Regions from separate parts of the Pseudalkalibacillus sp. NRS-1564 genome, predicted to be linked through region 2. Evidence: riboswitches for the same ligand, from Rfam matches in the RefSeq annotation. Region 2 holds a riboswitch; the other holds the start of a gene.
The links. A riboswitch is a leader RNA that binds a small molecule or an ion and turns the genes downstream of it on or off. The one in region 2 is predicted to bind S-adenosylmethionine.
Positions count from the first base shown of each region.

Region 1 (9,411 bases), on a different contig from region 2:
TCTTCACCACCTGAAAGGGATACAAAAGTTGAGCCATCTCCATCACCATAGACCATTTGGCTTCCGTTCCAGAACGCATTATTGTAGTTGCGTCCGTAATGTACGGTGGACTTTAGTGGTGAACCGTTTCCGTCATAACTATCTCGGTTGAAGACATCTTTATAATAATCATACGTCGCTCCTGCATAGTAGTGAGCGTCGACTGCAGCCGCGTCATAGCTTGCGTTAAAGGAGTTATCCGAATCTGCCCATAAAGAGCCTGGCAGTTTTGTGCGATTTGCCGCATCATATGTTAAGATTCCGCCACCTCGCGTAGTGTCTTTCAAGTAATAAGTTGAAGAGGAAAGTAGCGTATTGAACGTTTTTTGATCACCAAGTACACCAGTTCCACTTGCCGTCTTAATTGTTCCGGTAACATTATCACCACCACCTGGCTTGCCGACTCCTTCTTTTTTTGCTTCGTGTAGAGCATTGAAGCTTGTTAGAACTTCACCACTTGTTGCATCAATTATGTATTGCCAGTTACCCGGTTCAGGCGAGAGGAAGTTCAAGGTCACATGGTAAGCATACGTTGCAGACTCTCCTTCAGTATAGACGACAAGGTTGGATTCGGGTTTTTGTTCATAGGCTGGTGAAAAACCGAGATCTTCTTCTGCTTTTTTAACGGCGTCCTGTTTCTTGAATTTTGTTGCTTTTTTAAGCTCTTTCTTCGACCCAAGGTCTGGAATAACTGTACCTGATACGGCTGTTAAAATACCACTTTCATCAACATGAGCCGTTTGAGTTGAACCATAAACAGGTGTTCCTTCATGAAGTTGTTGTAATCGAAAAACCGTAAAACCAAGATCGTCCTTTTCTTTTGATAGGATTTTAAAGGAATCCTTAGCGGAAGATCCACTAAACTTGTACAGGTTTTTCTGTTCGTTCAAGTAATCAAATAGTACTTGATTGGCATTTTGAGAGCTTGCTTTTGTTAGTTTTCCTGAAACAAAAGTAGGTGTTCCTGTTTCTTTATTCATATTCGTATCTGCTGCTGCAAATGTTGAGGATGGTGCGAGCATGGTACTAACGAGCCCCACTGATAAACCGATTGAAAGTAAATTTTTTTTCTTTCCCATTCTATATCCCCCTCGTGATTAAGATGAGCTAACATTACCATAAAAGATTTAGTATTCAAACTATTTAAACTATTTTGATAGTTAAGACCTATCCTTTTGGATAGAGTTATAGGGAGATATACCTGTTATTTTTAAAAAGGTATTGGTTCTTTAGACTCAGGAGGTGGTGTGCTAATAAATAATGGCGTTAATGACCATATGAAACGGCATATCCTGGTTCTTTTTCTGTGCGTTTAGAGATTGATGCGCGAGTATTTCTACTTCCCTATCTGTTAATGGAACAAGTGTAGGATCTCCAATACGTATGTGCTCTGATGACTAACTTTCGAGTGAATATCGTTAAGTTCATTGTTACTCTTCTTCCGGTACTTTTCGTTACTTTAGAAAAAAGGGTGATGCTAAGTGAATCGTTTTATGATTGGAAGAAAGTACTTATTGTAAAGAGAACGTATATTCGGTTAAAATACGGGTATATATAAAGGGAACAAACGTTCTTTTGATTAGGAGAAGGGGGGATACAAATGGATTATTCTAAATTTCCAAAGAAAACAATCCTATGTATTGATATGAAAAGTTTTTATGCAAGTTGTTCAGCAGTAGAGATGGGGCTTGATCCACTTACATGCTATCTCGCGGTTGTTGGTGATACCGAGCGACAGGGAAGTGTTGTGCTAGCAGCGTCTCCGGCACTAAAGAAGGAATTTGGAATACGAACAGGGAGCAGACTATTTGAAATTCCAAATAATAAAAACATTCATATCGTTAATGCGAAAATGTCTTCATATTTAAAACAATCAATGGAAATAACGAGGCTTTTTCATCGTTATGTACCATCAGAATGTATCCATACGTATAGCGTTGATGAATCGTTTTTGCAGGTTGATGGGACAGAACGACTTTGGGGGAACAAATTTGAAGTAGCTCACAAGATCAGAAATGAAATAAGAGAGACATTCGGATTACCATGTGCCATAGGGATTGGCCCAAATCTTTTAATGGCAAAGCTTTGTCTCGATCTGGAAGCGAAAGAAAAAGGGATTGCAGAATGGACTTATGAAGATATTCCTAAAAAACTCTGGCCGCTTTCCCCGCTAAGTCAAATGTGGGGTATCGGATCGCGTGTCGAGCGAACGTTAAATCGAATGGGGATTATGAATGTAAAGCAGCTTGCGCATTACCCGCTACATCTACTAGAAGAAAAATTCGGTATTATGGGAAATCAGCTCTATCATCATGCGTGGGGCATCGATCTTTCTGAAATGGGTGCGCCGATTATGCAGGGACAGATTAGCTATGGGAAAAGCCAAATTTTGTTGCGAGATTACCATGACGAAAAAGACATTCAACACGTCATTCTTGAGATGAGTGAAGAAGTTGCAAGACGTGCGAGAAAAGCCCGGAAGGCAGGGCGTACGATTAGCCTTGGGATTGGTTATAGTAAAGAAGAAGGCAGGGGTGGCTTTCACCGTTCAAGGAGTATCCACAGCCCGACTGCTATTACGCTCGAAATATACAATGTATGTCTTCAGTTATTTGAGGAGTTCTTTGGAAGAAAAACGGTTCGTAAGATTTCCATTACCCTTTCAAATATTTGCAATGATGAAGAAGTGCAGTTGGACTTATTTAACGCGTCACGCCCAAAGCAGCGGGATCTCGGATATGTGATGGATTCGATCCGTGAGAAATATGGCTCAGATGCGCTGCTTTGTGCCGTTTCATACACAAAGGCCGGTACGGCACTGCATAGAAGTAAACTTGTGGGTGGTCATAAAGCATAGAAGGGGGAAGAAGCGTGATTCGTGATCGCGGAAATATAAAATGGACGTCAATGATGTTACCTGAGCATGTGAAAGAGCTAAGAGATTGGAAAACCGAAGAGAAAAAAAGTGAAAAGCCGGTACTTGATGAACAAAGAATGGTGGAAATGAATGAAACAATATGTGAAGCAATGGCCAATCACAACTCGCTTTGTTTTCAACACTTTAGTGGGGGAGAAACGAAAACTCTCTTTGGATATGTGCACTATGTAGATCCACTTACGAAAGAACTGCGTATTATTGACCATAATGAAAAAAGGACAACGATAAAGCTGCTGGACCTTGTGCACGTAGAGTTAGAATGAAAAAAATGGAGTATCCTCTCGGATGTAAAAAAAGTTTTTCATTTCAGGATTGGGGTAAAATAAGTATAAAGTCAAACCTGAATAAGTGAGACCATCCTGTCTGGTTAGAAACGAAGGGTAAATCAGATCAGATGAATTCAAAATCCGGAGTGAGATGAAAGATGCTATTAGCTCAAAATCTTAAACAAAATACGGAAAAGATCAAAGGAATTGATATTCACTATGAATACTATAGAAATGACACAGCCGTCGATCGACCAGTATTAACGCTTCTTCACGGTTTTCTATCGTCGAGCTTCAGCTTCAGAAGATTGATACCATTATTAACAAAGGCATATACTGTTGTTGCCATTGATCTTCCTCCGTTCGGAAAAAGTGAAAAGTCTAATCGTTTTGTCCACTCTTATCATAATTATGCGGAAGTGGTGGTTGAACTTTTAGAAAGGCTTTCAATTGATCATACTGTTATGATCGGCCATTCTATGGGTGGGCAAGTAGCAATGAGAGCCTCGGCTATGAAAGATGATCTCGTTAGTAAGAATATTTTACTGTGCAGTTCAGGATATCTTGAAAAGGCTAAACAGAGTCTAGTGTATACATCGTACTTACCTTTTTTCTCGGTATACTTGAAAAGGTGGCTTTATCGAAAAGGTGTTAGAGGAAATTTGCTTAATTGTGTTTATGATCCTTCCCTTATCGATGAAGAAATGATGGATGGATATATCCAACCTTTCTTCAATGAGGGTATCTTTCGGTCATTAGTTAGGATGATTCGAGATCGCGAAGGAGATTTGTCAGAAGTTGAACTAAATCAAATTCATACACCTAGCCTACTAATATGGGGAGAAAATGACAGAGTTGTGCCGTTGAAAATTGGGAAGCGTCTCAGTAAGGATCTCCCAAATGCTAAACTGATCATCTATGAAAAAACCGGTCACCTTCTACCAGAAGAAAAACCGGAATCGATTATGAAGGATATTGAGTGGTTTTTAGGAAAATAAAGATTGATCTATTGCAAAAATTGGTAGTCATACAAAGCTTGAACCAGACTAGTTAATCAGGTAAACTCCTTAAAGGATGAGGAGTTTATTTTGATGCAGTTAATCAAAGTTGACTCATCAGAATAATGCGTGATAAAGTAAAGCTCGTTATGAAAAAGTAAAATGAAGCATGCGCTCATTAATAATTGTATATTTCTTATTAAGAGAAGTGGAGGGACCTGGCCCAAAGAAGCTTCAGCAACCTCTGATCATCAGAAAGGTGCTGCTTCCAGCAAGAGAAATCTTGAGAGATAAGTGCAAAAGCCTTCTTCTCTTGAAGTGGGCTTTTTTTATTGAGACAGAATAAAGGATGAAGGAGACATGAATAATGGAGAAAGAAATAAAGGGGAACGGCCTGGCTTTACTTCCCCTTGGAATATTTATTGTGCTTTTTATTGGTACAGCTATCATAACAAAGGACTTTTATAGTATGCCTGTTATTCTCGCTTCTCTAATTGCGGCGGGCGTAGCTCTTTCGATGAATCGAAAAGAAAGCTTTATGAAAAAAGTGGAAGTGTTTTGTCGTGGAGCAGGTAATACGAATATCATATTAATGATTTTGGTCTTTTTACTGGCTGGGGCGTTTGCCGGAACAGCTGAAAAAATTGGAGCAGTAGATTCGATTGTTAATTTAGGTATATCAATTCTACCGGCTAATCTTTTAATCGTAGGTTTGTTTGTCATTGGCTGTTTTATTTCTATTTCGATGGGTACATCGATGGGAACGATTGTAGCACTTGCTCCCATTGGAATTGGAATTGCAGAGCAAACCGGAGTTGCCCCGGCACTGGCTTTATCAGCGGTCATAGGTGGGGCAATGTTTGGTGACAATCTTTCTATGATTTCAGATACTACGATTGCGGCAGTACGCACACAAAATACGCAAATGAAAGATAAATTCAAAGTAAACTTTTTTATAGTCTTGCCAGCTGCTATCGTAACAGCCATTATTTATGGTGCTTTAACGATGGGAGAGCAAGCAACGGTTGGAGGAGATCACGCATTTGATTTCGTTACAATTATCCCTTATTTAGGTGTACTGATCGCAGCGATCGCTGGTGTTAATGTTCTTATTGTACTTGTAAGTGGTACCTTATTTGCTGGGATTGTAGGTTTATATAACGGAACATTTGGAATGAGTGGACTGATCTCCACGGTTACAGAGGGCATAAAAGGGATGGAAGACCTTGCCATGATTGCTCTCGTCATCGGAGGGATGATTGAAGTCATTAAGCATAACGGAGGAATACAATACGTATTGGACAAAATCCTGAGCAAAGTAACTTCTCGTAGAGGAGCAGAGTTTGGTATCGCCGGTCTCGCAAGCGTGCTTGATTTATCAACAGCTAACAACACCATTTCGATCATAATGGGGGGCCACTTGCGAAAAACATTTCCGAAGAATATGGGGTAGACCCACGAAAGTCTGCTAGTATTCTTGATATTTTCTCAGGTAGTATACAGGGCATGCTCCCATATGGGGCACAGGTGCTTGCAGTAGCAGGTCTTGCGTCGATTTCGCCACTCGCTCTACTACCGTATTCAATTTATCCAATCCTCATTGCTATTGCAGGAATTATTGCGATTTTCATCAACTATCCCTCTATTTCGAAAAAGGGCTAAAGTGATAGTAAACAGAATCTTGAATTAAAATTTGATATGAGCATTTAAAAAGCAGGTAGCTCAATTTGAGCTACCTGCTTTTTTTATTATCCTTCGATTTGTTTTTGAAGATGCACAATTCGTTGAGGAAGAATGTACAAGTATTCAATAAGTGAATCTAGTAAGTCGATAATTAAGTTGGCCGTTTCTTCGCTTGTAGCTTTCTCAAGACAAAGGAGGTTATTTAAATTACTACCTTTGCCTAGTAGGTGTCCTAGTTTTACAATTGGTTCTTCTAAATCAATCTGTTTAGCAAGTGTTTCTAGCTGTTTAGAAAGTGGCTGTCCTAGCTCATTTTCAGATAGAAAACTACCTGTAATGCTCTCAAGAACACGATTAGCCATTACAGCCGTTGCGGTCCAATCCTTCATGTTATGTACATTCACTGCTGAGCGATAAACACGCTCAAGGTCATCGGGTAATCTAGCTGTGCTAGTCAGTCTGCCGAGCGGCTCTCGTGTAAAAGAGGTTTGATGCACGAATAGCTCAACTTCTTCTCCGCGATCATTATGGGACGTTTTAATGAGTATGAAAAGCACAGCTTCTTTACAAATAGAGCAGCGAGAAAGCGTGGAGAACACAGCCTGATTAATTTGATAATCGAACTTCAGTTGAAATGAAGCATCGCTTCCGCATTCTGGACATTCTGTATTAGCTGATTTTGGAAGCTTTGTTTGTCCGTATTTCACAACCGAATTAATAGTAGTCTGTTGTATCTTTCTCATCATATACCCCCTGGATCGATTTTGAGCAACTTGTTGTGGATTGTGTATCTATTCTTACATTTAATCATTGAGTTTATTTATTTTGAATTATAAAAAACATATCATCAACTTATAATTTTCGCCCCAAATGGAAATTTAAGGGGGTTGAAATGAATTACTTGTATGGAAATGGAAAAACGAATCAAAAGTCCTTTCTTGAAAGAGAGTAATAAAGTACCAAAATTGTGAATTTATTGACAGATGTGGCGAGCGAATTCTACACTATAGTTTAATGAACGATAGGAGGTATGACTATGGAACAACACCTTTGGAACCAATTATGGAAAGAACATGATCGAGCAAAAGATCTCTTAACATTCGCTTCTTCACACACGCCGGAAATCCCTTCAAAAAGTTCTCAAAAAAATCCAGGTTATGCATCTGGACCAGATCCTGCTTATGATAAAAGGAAACTGACGGGGTTGATCCTCGGACCGGTCCTTTTTCTTAGCATAATGTTGTTTTTTAATCCAAATGGTCTTTCAGAAGCAGGTTTGGCCATCTTAGCAAGTACGGCGTGGATTGCAACGTGGTGGATTACAGAAGCCATTCCGATACCGGCGACGTCTCTTTTACCATTAATTTTATTTCCACTAACGGGCGGACTAAAAGGTGATTTAACAGCATCAGCTTATGGCGATAACACCATTTTTCTCTTTATGGGTGGTTTTTTGATCGCGCTTACAATGCAGAAGTGGCATTTACATAAACGAATTGCTCTTTTCATTATATCAGCAATAGGAACAAGTACAGAGAGAATTGTACTTGGCTTTATGATTGCAACAGGCTTTTTATCAATGTGGATCTCAAACACGGCAACGGCTATGATGATGGTGCCAATTGGGCTGGCGGTGATTTATCAAGTATCCGAGCAGCTTGATATGAAGCAAGAAGGGATTCCGCAATTTAATTTTGGAAAAGCCATTATGCTTGGCATCGCGTACAGTGCCTCAATTGGTGGTTTAGCAACATTGATTGGAACACCTCCTAATACCATCTTTGCAGCGGTGGTCAATGAGCTATATGGCATCGAGATTTCATTTGCCCGCTGGATGATGTTTGGCGTACCTTTAACTGTTCTTCTTTTATTCGGCTGCTGGTATTACCTTGTGAAAATGGCATTTCCGATGAATGTTAAAGAGCTGCCAGGCGGGAAAGAGGTGATTAATAAGGAGAAAGCGGATCTTGGGAAAATGTCTATGGAAGAAAAGGTCATTATGGTAGTTTTTTCTTTCACTGCGGTTGCCTGGATTAGCCGTTCCTTTGTTTTAAGTGAGCTTAATCCGAATATAAATGACACTGTCATCGCGATGACTGCAGCGCTATTACTTTTTCTTATACCAGCCCCTTCGAAAAAAGGTGCCTTTCTTTTAGATTGGGATACAGCAAAAGGATTACCATGGGGAATTCTTCTATTATTTGGAGCCGGACTCGCCATTGCTTCTGGCTTTCAGGAATCAGGACTTGCGAATTGGATTGGGGAGCAATTAACGGTTCTTGAAGGCATCCATCTGTTCGTCATTTTACTACTTGTCACATCGCTTGTTATTTTCTTAACGGAGATTACATCAAATACGGCGACGGCGACAATGATGTTTCCAATCATGGCGTCTCTATCATCCGCGATCGGAGTTCATCCTTATGCTCTAATGATTGGGGCAGGAATTGCGTCAAGCTGTGCTTTTATGCTTCCGGTTGCAACCCCTCCGAACGCCGTTGTATTCGGGTCAGGCTATTTAAAAATCCCAGATATGGCGAGAGCAGGTTTCTGGCTAAACCTAACATCTGTCGTCATTATTACACTGGCGATTTATTTTTATATGCCAGTGGTGTGGGGAATTGATCTCACTCAAATTCCCAATCAGTTAAAATAAAAGTAAGATAGAAAATTGAAGGTGATGATCAAGTGTCAGTTGTTCTAAATAACAATCAGCCATATACATCAAAAGATGCGGGTTTCTGGCGAGCGGCGGTTAGTCTTGGATGTGGAGCATTATTAGTCTTTTCGGCACTTTATGCTTTTCAACCATTGCTTCCAATATTTGTGAGTGAATTTCATTTAACGGCAACAACGTCAAGCTTACTTATGTCCATGCCCGTCATCACGATGATACCAGGACTTCTTATACTTGGCTTTGTTTCAGACCGCTATGGGCGAACAGTAGTGATGAAAATATCGCTCCTTTTTGTCCTTAGTTCATTACTAATAATGCCGTTTATGAATTCATTCCTTCTTCTGCTTATTATTCGGTGTATTGAGGGATTCTTTCTTGCAGGTATACCGGCATCGGCGATGGCTTATCTTGCAGATGAAGTAGCTCCAAGTAACGTAGGACTTGCTACGAGCATTTTTATTGCGAGCAATGCAATGGGGGGACTTAGTGGACGAGTCGCAACAGGATATTTGACTGACTTATATAGTTGGCAAGTAAGTTTTATCATCCTTGCAGGGTTTGCTATTATAGCGATCATTTGCTTTTATTGGCTCCTGCCGCCCTCTCGCTTTTTTAAGGGGGGGAATAGCAGTGTTATAAAGGATATGAAAGGAATGTTTGTACATTTAAGAGATCGTCGGCTCTTATCGCTATTTACGCTTGGCTTTCTCATTCAAGTGATCTTTACGGGCGTGTGGACATATTTGCCTTTCTTCCTTAAACAAGATCCATTTTCTCTTTCGTTAAAATGGATCTCCCTTGCTTATTTTG
Region 1 covers NZ_JBITPM010000038.1:1,495-10,905, forward strand. The annotation lists gene ACIFPW_RS16840 (M4 family metallopeptidase) at 1-1,118, opposite strand, end outside; gene ACIFPW_RS16845 (DNA polymerase thumb domain-containing protein) at 1,640-2,896, shown strand; gene ACIFPW_RS16850 (YolD-like family protein) at 2,911-3,240, shown strand; gene ACIFPW_RS16855 (alpha/beta fold hydrolase) at 3,402-4,241, shown strand; SAM riboswitch class I at 4,435-4,538, shown strand; partial or broken gene ACIFPW_RS16860 (Na+/H+ antiporter NhaC family protein) at 4,609-5,903, shown strand; gene ACIFPW_RS16865 (hypothetical protein) at 5,990-6,667, opposite strand; gene ACIFPW_RS16870 (SLC13 family permease) at 6,961-8,580, shown strand; gene ACIFPW_RS16875 (MFS transporter) at 8,613-9,411, shown strand, end outside.
Region 1: another riboswitch for S-adenosylmethionine. It lies ahead of ACIFPW_RS16860 (Na+/H+ antiporter NhaC family protein); the one in region 2 lies ahead of msrA (peptide-methionine (S)-S-oxide reductase MsrA).

Region 2 (9,411 bases):
TGTTTGATCACTAGAGTGGTCGTCAAGTAGAAGAAATTCAATATTTTGATATGTGAGCTTTTTTAAGCTTTGAAGGAGTTCCCCTACGTTTCGTTCTTCATCACGAAGAGGGATAAGAATGGATACACGTCCATTCTCATCCCCCTGAATACTTCGATTTGATAGACGTGGCATGAAGAGTGAATTGATGATCGTCCACAAGACAAACGCTGTAAGAATGCTAATATAGATGAGCAACATTAGACGGTCACCTCTTCCACTTTAGCGTGTCCATTTTGCTTCGCTTTTTTCTTATAGGTAATTAGCAGAAGCAGTGTAGGAATCGATGTTACAAAGACCGCAAGCCAAAGTCCATCAAGTAGTGCAAGGAAAATAAACATACCCATGACCATACCAAATAACATAGCCATTCGATGCTTCCATATAATGAAAGAAGTCCTATTTGGAACCTTATTCCTCATATAGAGAGGATAGAGTAAGGCATGGAAGAAAAGGGATACCCAGAACCAGCCCGTGAAATTTTGGAAAGGAACGTTATAATAAACGCCGTTTCCGTCCCATCCCCAATAACCCTTCACTAAATAGGCGACGGGATCAATGATTAAGTCAATTAAAACGGCAATAAGGGAGCCTACAAGGGAGTAGACGATCCATCTTATGATTCCAGGATTTAGTATTTCGGTCATTTGAAGCGATAGCACATGGGTAACGGCGATCACCATAATCCAAGCAAAACCAATCCCTATTGGAACGTCAGCTAATTTAAACCCAAAATCACCGGAATAATCATATTTACCAAAGATTAAACCATAATGAACGCCTAAGCCCTCTGCGATCATGCTGAAAGCAAAGATAAAGGAGGCTGTTGAAAGCCCCCGCAAAGCCCCAAACGTACGTACAAAATAAAAGCTGCCTAATATTCCACAGAGTATAAGGAAGAAGGCATTTGCCCAGTTAAGAAACGATGGAAGTAGGTCGAAGCCAACAAGGATCAACCCACAGCAGTACCAAAAAATAAATAGTCGAAAGATTACGTTATCCCATTTCATCATGTTGCGAAGTCCCTTTCTTAGCCAGTTTGTTCATCTTTCAATTTCTGATCTTCAGCAATTAAATCTGCAGTTAACTGACCTGAAAGTGTAACCATTGGTACACCACCACCTGGATGTGTTGAACCGCCTACAAAGTACAGATTATCAATTAGTGAACTTCTAGATGGTATTTTAAAACCACCGTTTACTTTACGATCCGTTGCTACACCATAGATAGAGCCGCCGTTAGAACCATATAAATTCTTAATATCATCTGGAATGAACTGATATTCGAATTCAATTGATTCGCGAAGACCTGTCATACCCATTCGTTCTAATTTATCTAGGACGATTTCACGGTATCTACCGCGATGTTTCTCAAAGCTCTCACCAGGCTCTAATGGTGGAACATGTGTTAAGACAAAGAGATTTTCTTTTCCAGCCGGTGCCTGAGTAGGGTCAGATTTTGATGAGACACCAATATAGACCGTTGGATCGTCAGCAGGGACCCCTTCATCAAATATTTGTTTGAATTCTAACTCGGGATCTTTCGAGAAGAAAAAGTTGTGGTGTTGAAGGTGATCAAACGTCTTATTTACACCAAGTAACAACACAAGGCCTGAAACGGTAGGAGTATATTTTTTCAATTCATCTTTCACTTTTTCAGCACCAGGCTCTCCTCTAAGAAGCGTCTCGTGGGCAGGGATGCCTTCAAGATTACTAACGATTAAGTCTGCCTCCATCATCGTCCCATTCGCAAGTTTTACACCAGCTGCTTTTTTGTTCACTGTGAGAATCTCAGCGACCTCTGTATTGACTTGTACGTCCACACCTAGCTCATCAAGTAGCTTAAGCATTCCTTCTGCTATGTTATACATACCGCCTTCAACATAATAAATACCAAGGCCAAGCTGCACATAAACAAGTTGTGAAAGAATGGCAGGGGAATGATAAGGTGATGAGCCAATATACATAATAAAGAAGTTAAAGAGCTGCTGAAGATGTTTATCATCCAGATATTTTTCCGTTGCCTGATTCATTGATTTCATAGGGTTCATTGTGAGAAGATCTTTAAATGAATGCAGTTTTTGCAAATCTTGAATGCCTGACAAGCTTTTTTTGTAAAAGCTTTTTAAGCTTAAATCGAACATCGTTTTGCAATAATCTAAATAGGAGAGGAAGTTGGAATAATCTTTCTCTGAGCGCTTATGTACTTCAGATAACATAACAGCTATATCACTTGTTACATCAATCTGGGCGCCATCTTCGAAGAAAGTTCTCCATTGAGGTTCAATCCGTTTAATGGTCATATAATCGTTTACATTTCGGTTTGCGCTTTTGAATAGTTTCTCAAGGACCCAAGGCATTGTTAGAATGGAAGGACCCGTATCGAATTTAAACCCCTGGCCAGAACGTTTGTTTAATTTGCCGCCAGCGCGCTCATTTTTTTCCAGTACGGTAACTTGATGTCCATCGGCTGCCAGACGAATAGCTGCCGAAAGACCTCCTAGTCCAGCACCAATAACGATTGTTTTTTTGCTCATTCCATCTCCTCCTTCATCGAATTAACTTCAAGCGTCGACATTTATACACTGTAATTGTATAGTGTGGGTATAACCTTTGTAAAGGAATCATAACGCTGTTACAGTGTATAATAGGTTTTCCTGACATAATAATTACCTAATCTTGGATATGTTAAACAATTTTGAAACGAGGAATGTGTATGCAGGTCATCCACTTATCGATCGTAGGGTTAATCTTAGTGAATATTTTTGCCTGGCTGATCATTCATGTTTCTATCTCTTATATTTGCCTTCGGTTGCCAGATTCCTTTTATGAATCTAAAAAATCAATGTTACAAAATAAGAAATGGGAACTGAAAGTGTATGATCGTATCCAGATAAGGAAGTGGAAAACAATACTACCTGATGGGGGAGATGTGTTTAAAGGAGGATTTCGGAAGAAAGAACTCAAAACGCTCACTTCTTCTTATATAAGGAAATTTATCTTAGAGACAAGACGTGCAGAGGTGACCCATTGGCTTCTCATACCACCTTCATTCTTGTTTTTCTTATGGAATCCTTTGAGTATTGGTTTAGTAATGGTTGGGTATTCTTTAATAGTTAATCTTCCATTTATTCTTATACAAAGGTACAATCGACTCAGGTTAAAACCATTATTACATCGACAGTTGAAAAAAGAGCAGCGCAGGGGGAATTCCATTGGAACACTTGGGGTTTGATCAAACCGAAAAAAGAAAGAACGAACATATTGATATTTGTCTAACGGAAGACGTGGAAGGACAGGGACTTACGACGGGGTTAGAAAAATATCGTTTTAAGCATAATCCACTACCAGAAATTGATTATAATGAAGTCGATATCTCCACTCAATTTCTTAATAAGAAATTGAAGACGCCATTTCTGATCAGCTCAATGACAGGCGGTACAGAGCGATCTTGGGAGATTAATAAACGTCTTGCCAAAGCTGCTGAAGCACATGGTTGGGCGCTTGGTGTAGGCTCAATGCGTGCCGCTATTCAAGAATCGAAATCCGCTTATTCATTTGACGTAAGAAAACATGCACCAACCATTCCTATACTAGCCAATATTGGAGCTGTTCAACTCAATTATGGTTTTACAGTAGAAGAGTGTAAGAGAGCGATTGACTTCATTCAAGCTGATGCGCTTCTGCTTCATTTAAATCCATTACAAGAAGTATTCCAACCTGAGGGTGATACAAATTTCCAAGATTTAATCGATAAAATTCGAGAAGTAGCAAAAGCGATCCCTGTTCCACTCGGTATTAAAGAGGTTGGCATGGGAATCGATGCGAAGAGTGCTCAGCGTCTTATAAGTGCAGGTGCCAGTTTTATTGATGTTGCTGGAGCGGGTGGAACATCCTGGATTCAAGTTGAAAGTTTTCGTTCCCATCAAACATTAAGACAACAAGCTGCCGAAGCTTTTCAAGATTGGGGTAACCCGACAGCTGATTGTATTATTGATGTAAGGAAACAGCATCCCGATGTCCCGATGGTTGCAAGTGGCGGACTAAAAAATGGTGTGGATGCAGCTAAAGCTATTGCTCTCGGGGCGGATGTGTCCGGATTTGGTAGGGCATTACTTGAAAATGCAGTAGATGATAGTGAAGAAGCGCTATCAGATCAATTAAAGCGAATTGAGTTCGAATTACGAACAGCTATGTTTGGAATTGGAGCTGCATCGATCAATAGATTAAAATACAATAGCGCATTAAAAAAGAAATAGCCAGAGCACTGAGCTCTGGCTTTTTTGTATGAATAAGTTAAGGAACGATGTTCAATTTGTCTTATTTAAACCATATGGCACCAATGACTTCGAGCAACTCCACTTGCTCAGACGAATGAGGAATCAACATTATCGGTTCCCGTAGTATAGGTCGTTCTCTAGAGAGCAAACTAGAGCTTAAGGAGGGCGACGCTAATGGCCTGGTTATCCATTTTTCCGTTTATCGTTGTCATTATCATTGCGATGAAAACAAAACTAGTGATCCCCGGATTAACGGCGGGTTTGCTAACAGCATCATTTATATACAAACCTGGATTGATCATTGGTTTACAACAGTTCTATGAATTTATTATGACTGGTTTGAAAGATGAAAATAATGTTAAAATCGTCCTTTTTCTATATATGTTTACGGGCTTAATCGGATTGATGAAATATACTGGTGGGATAAAAGGATTTGTTCAAGTTGCCTCATCCAAAATCAACTCAAAAAAAGGAGCGTTATTTCTGACGTGGGTGTCAACGCTAGGAACATTTAGTGCTCCTAGTTTCCGCATTGTAACGGTAGCCCCAATCATGAAAGCTCTTTTAAATAAAGTGAAAATTACTCCTCAGGAGCTTGGATTTGTGATAGAAACGACAGCAACTCCAGTTATTGTCTTAATGCCAATTGCTACCGCTTTTGTCGGCTATATGTCATCTGTTGTGCAGCTTTCACTAAAAGCAGAAGGCATTGAAGGAGATGGCTATCGTTACTTTCTTCAAAGTATCCCTTACAACTTTTTTTCGATTAGTATTTTATTGATTGGCTTTTATTTGAGTTTTTTCCATCATCGAAAAACGCCAGCTACAGACGCAGGTAATGTGGAAAAAAAGCTTGATGATCAATGGGAAGATTGTCATCCAGCTGTGGCGAAGGATCTTCCTACGAAACCGATGAATTTATTAATACCTCTTGGAGGAGTAATTCTCCTAACACTTCTTCTTACATATTGGAGTGGTTATAAGAAGGGGTTTACTTCTTTAATCAAGGCGTTTATTGAGGCAGATGTCCTCGACGCGATGGTCTTTGCACTTCTCACTACAGTACTCTTAACGTTCATTTTCTATTTATTTCAGCGTTTTTCTTTAAAGGACCTTGTTACTTATTTTATCGAAGGTGGTAACGAGATGATGCCGGTCATCGTCTTGCTTACTGTCGTTTGGGGCTTAGCAGCTTCAACAGAAGCTCTTGGCTTCTCGTCTTTTGTTACCTCAAACCTTGATTGGATTCCTACTTTATTTGTACCACCAGTCTTATTTCTCGTTGGGGCGTTTATTTCATACTTTATTGGCTCATCATGGGGCACATGGGGAATTTTAATGCCGCTCGGTATTTCATTAGGGTATTCTACAGGAGCAGATCTACCTGTTGTCATTGGAGCCGTGTTTGCGAGTGGGACATTTGGCGCTTTTGCTTCTCCGCTAAGTGACAATACGAATACAGTTGCGAGGATCTTGCAGTTGAATCCTATGACATATGCGAAATTTAAGCTTGGCCCAGCTTTATTAGCGGCGGGATTAGCAGCAGCTGGCTACTTTGTTATCTCTTTTGTAATATAATTATTTTTATGAGTACTTTTGTATTGACATCCGTTTTAAAACCATTTATTATTGGGACTAACTTAATAATCCTTTGTTTAAAGGATCTTCTTATTCAGAGAGGTGGAGGGACTGGCCCTTAGATACCTCGGCAACGGACCTATGAACTTATGTTCAATTGGAACCGTGCTAATTCCTGCGACGAAAGTCGAAAAATGAGAAGAGGCTCGGTCTATCCAAACCCTCTTCTGTTCGAGCAGATGAGGGTTTTTTTATGCACCCTCATTTGGAAATATGTTTTAGTAGAGGGAGCGACTGATATTGCATACACTATTGGATAACGAAGCAAGAAAACAACAGCTTATTAAGACCCTTCTCTCACAAGGGATATATAAGAAGGGTGAAAAGCAACTTTATATGTTATCACTAAATGAATTAGAAAACATATATGCTCGATCAAATAAAACCATACAGAGAAAAGGAAACGGAGTGGTCATAGTGGAACAAGCAACATTTGCAGCAGGGTGCTTTTGGGGAGTAGAAGCGCTATTTCAACAATTGAACGGTGTTATTTCAACTTCAGCAGGGTTTACAGGAGGAGAGACGATTAATCCAACTTATGAAGATGTTTATTCTGAATTAACAGGCCATGCCGAATCCGTACAAGTTGAATATGATCCTTCTCTCATTTCTTATGAAGAACTTGTAGAGGTTTTCTTCGAAAATCATAATCCAACCTCCTTAAACAAACGGGGAGAAGATGTCGGAACACGCTATCGCTCAGCGATCTTTTACCACTCAAATGAGCAGGCAGAAATAGCATTATTTGCGAAAGAAAAACTTGAGCGATCTGGACGCTTCAAAAAACCAGTTGTGACGCAAATTATACCAATCACTTCATTCTATCGTGCAGATGAGTATCATCAAAGCTATCTTGCTAAGCGTGGACAGTCTTCTTGCAAAATTTCATAATAGAAAAAAGGCCTTCTCTCATTGTCATGAGGGAAGGCCTTTTTTAGTTAATCACCTTGATTGACACCTATTTGATCAATAAAGACTTTTCCTTTCTCTGATGCATTAAATTCGAATGTAAGAGCATTCATCTTCTTCGGATTAAAGGCATTGTTTGCTTCTAAGAATCGCTGCATCGGAATATTAAAGGTTTGGAGAACCGGTTCAGTAGGTTCACCATAACGTCCTTCTTCGAAGTATTTTGTTTTTGTGTGTTGAATAGGAAGAACACCTTGCAACTGCATGACGTCACTCAGCTTAACACTAGCGGATGCTCCGTTATCTGAACTAGCCGTGATTGTGAAATCAACAGGTTGCTGGTCAGATGGATCTGAAAGGTTTGCTGCTGTGAATGTTAATGAACTGTTCATTGTATAAGCAAATGGATCCTGAAGGGCTTTCTTGAAATTTAATTTGTATGCGCCGTTCTTTGAATAGGAATGATCCCATTTCAAAAAGACCCCATGAGTACCTCTTTCTTTATCGCGTCGAAATTCAAGCTCTCCTTCATACCATTGCAGCAAGCTATTAGTCTCTATGGTGATATAGGGAGATGTCGCTGTTGTGACATCAACGTCCTCTTCAAAGGTGCTATAGATATGATACGAAGGATCTTCATATTTACTAATGTATGTTGTATCAGGTAGCCATTCGAGAGCATAGCGATAATCCTCAAACATCGGTTGATAGGACTCATTTTGATGAAGCGTCGCCTCAAGAAAGCCAGCAACATATGTGCGGGCTATTTGTCGTTGTTCAGTGCCTTTAAGAAGAGGCTCTTTATTTAATAAAAGCGTGAAAGGGAAATACGTATCGTTTTCTCCCCACGTTGTGTTAAATTGTCCGTGATTGGCGCGATCAATATAAAGGGCTGCTTTCATAGCTTCTTTACTGCCAGTTAAATCAATCCCATTATACTGTCGGTCGCCTTCGAATTCCGATAAATCACTATCATAAGAACCTTGAAGTAATAAATAATTGACATCATCCACTTCGATTTTTCGATCTGAAAGTGTTTGATAATCCGTCGGTGCAAGTGCGATAACAGATTCAATATTATAATGGGAATCAAAAGTCATGTTCCCGTTATTTGGGTAACGATCAAGGTCATTGAATTTTGCTGCTAAAATGGCAGCTTGACCACCGCGAGAATGACCTATTAAAGCAATTTGATCCATCTTCACTTTGTTGAATAATGGATTATCTTTTTGAGAAGATAATTTCTCCATTTCTTCAATATGTTTAAGCAGCAACCAGGCGCGTCCATTAATGTCTCCTGCGAGGCCACCAGACCATGTTGAATTGAAGAAGTTCTCATCTACTGATACTGTTAAAAAGCCACGACTAGCGAGTAACTCACCTAAATAATTGTAGCCTTCATCTGAGAAGTCCTCCATCTTATGGTTTCCATGGACAATAAGGACAAGAGGAAAAGAACCATTTCCTTTAGGCACCCATACACGTCCATTAAGTGGCACATTGGTGTCTTTAAAGCCCCAGAACCACTCGCGTTCTTTGGACCATTCTCCAATCATACTTGAAGCGTTAACTGACATCGTTTGAATATCTACTTGCTCCCCAAATTCAGGACGTTGCTTATCCTTTCCACTTCCATATGTATAAGTAGTTACATCAAATGAGCCGTATTCTGAAGGGTTATCACTAACAGGTGAGAGCGGCTCTACATTAATAGAGAGACGATCATTCATTAAACCAGGTGTGAATAACCAGTATGAAAAAGCTGACGTTGCTAAAACACCAAACAGTAGCATGATCATAGACATTGGCTTTTTGATGCCTTTAGAAAGAGGGTATCCGAACATAGCGCCAAGGATGATACCGACTGCAATTAAGAGATAGGAGAGCGGAAGGATGTTCTCTAATTGACGAAATTGATCTAATGTATAAATGGTTATAGCAAGCGAGACTCCAATACTTGCAATGAGAAGAGAGGGTAATCTTTTGAAATGCTCTATGAACCATGTACCAATCTTAACGGTGAGCAGTGTACTGACAACTGCAATTAATAGGAAAAGAATAACGTCCATTATTTGACCCAGTCCAGTATGAAAATCAAACCCAATCGAAAAGATTAGCAGCATTGTCATAAAAAGAGCGCCGTAAGAAGCTCCTTTCCATATGGTTTTAAAGAAGGATTGTAATGGTTGAGTAAAAGAAATCAATAAATGCTTTAATTTATTTCGTTTGTGTGTATTTTTACGCGTTTTTTCAAATTCAGGTTCGTGTTCCACGCTAATCCTCCATTTCTTATCCTGCTGCTTTCATTATAGCAAATAGGAAATAAGGAAGAATGCTAAATCTAAGAATGCCTCAATTGAATAAGTAGTGGCTCGATGACTCTAGCACAGATTTCGTTCATTTAATTGTAAAAATAATCGCTGCGTAGTATTTGCTTCTCCTTTGTATAAGTCGTACAATAGGAATTAAGAATTAATGTGAAATATTTCACAAACGTATGTTTGTTGTGAAACTAAAGGTGGGGGATCAGGTGAAGAACGAACTTA
Region 2 covers NZ_JBITPM010000040.1:22,834-32,244, forward strand. The annotation lists gene ACIFPW_RS18065 (glycosyltransferase) at 1-240, opposite strand, end outside; gene ACIFPW_RS18070 (carotenoid biosynthesis protein) at 240-1,052, opposite strand; gene ACIFPW_RS18075 (phytoene desaturase family protein) at 1,070-2,575, opposite strand; gene ACIFPW_RS18080 (glycosyl-4,4'-diaponeurosporenoate acyltransferase) at 2,755-3,273, shown strand; gene fni (type 2 isopentenyl-diphosphate Delta-isomerase) at 3,254-4,297, shown strand; gene ACIFPW_RS18090 (Na+/H+ antiporter NhaC family protein) at 4,493-5,896, shown strand; SAM riboswitch class I at 5,984-6,097, shown strand; gene msrA (peptide-methionine (S)-S-oxide reductase MsrA) at 6,197-6,847, shown strand; gene ACIFPW_RS18100 (hypothetical protein) at 6,895-9,138, opposite strand; gene cydD (thiol reductant ABC exporter subunit CydD) at 9,396-9,411, shown strand, end outside.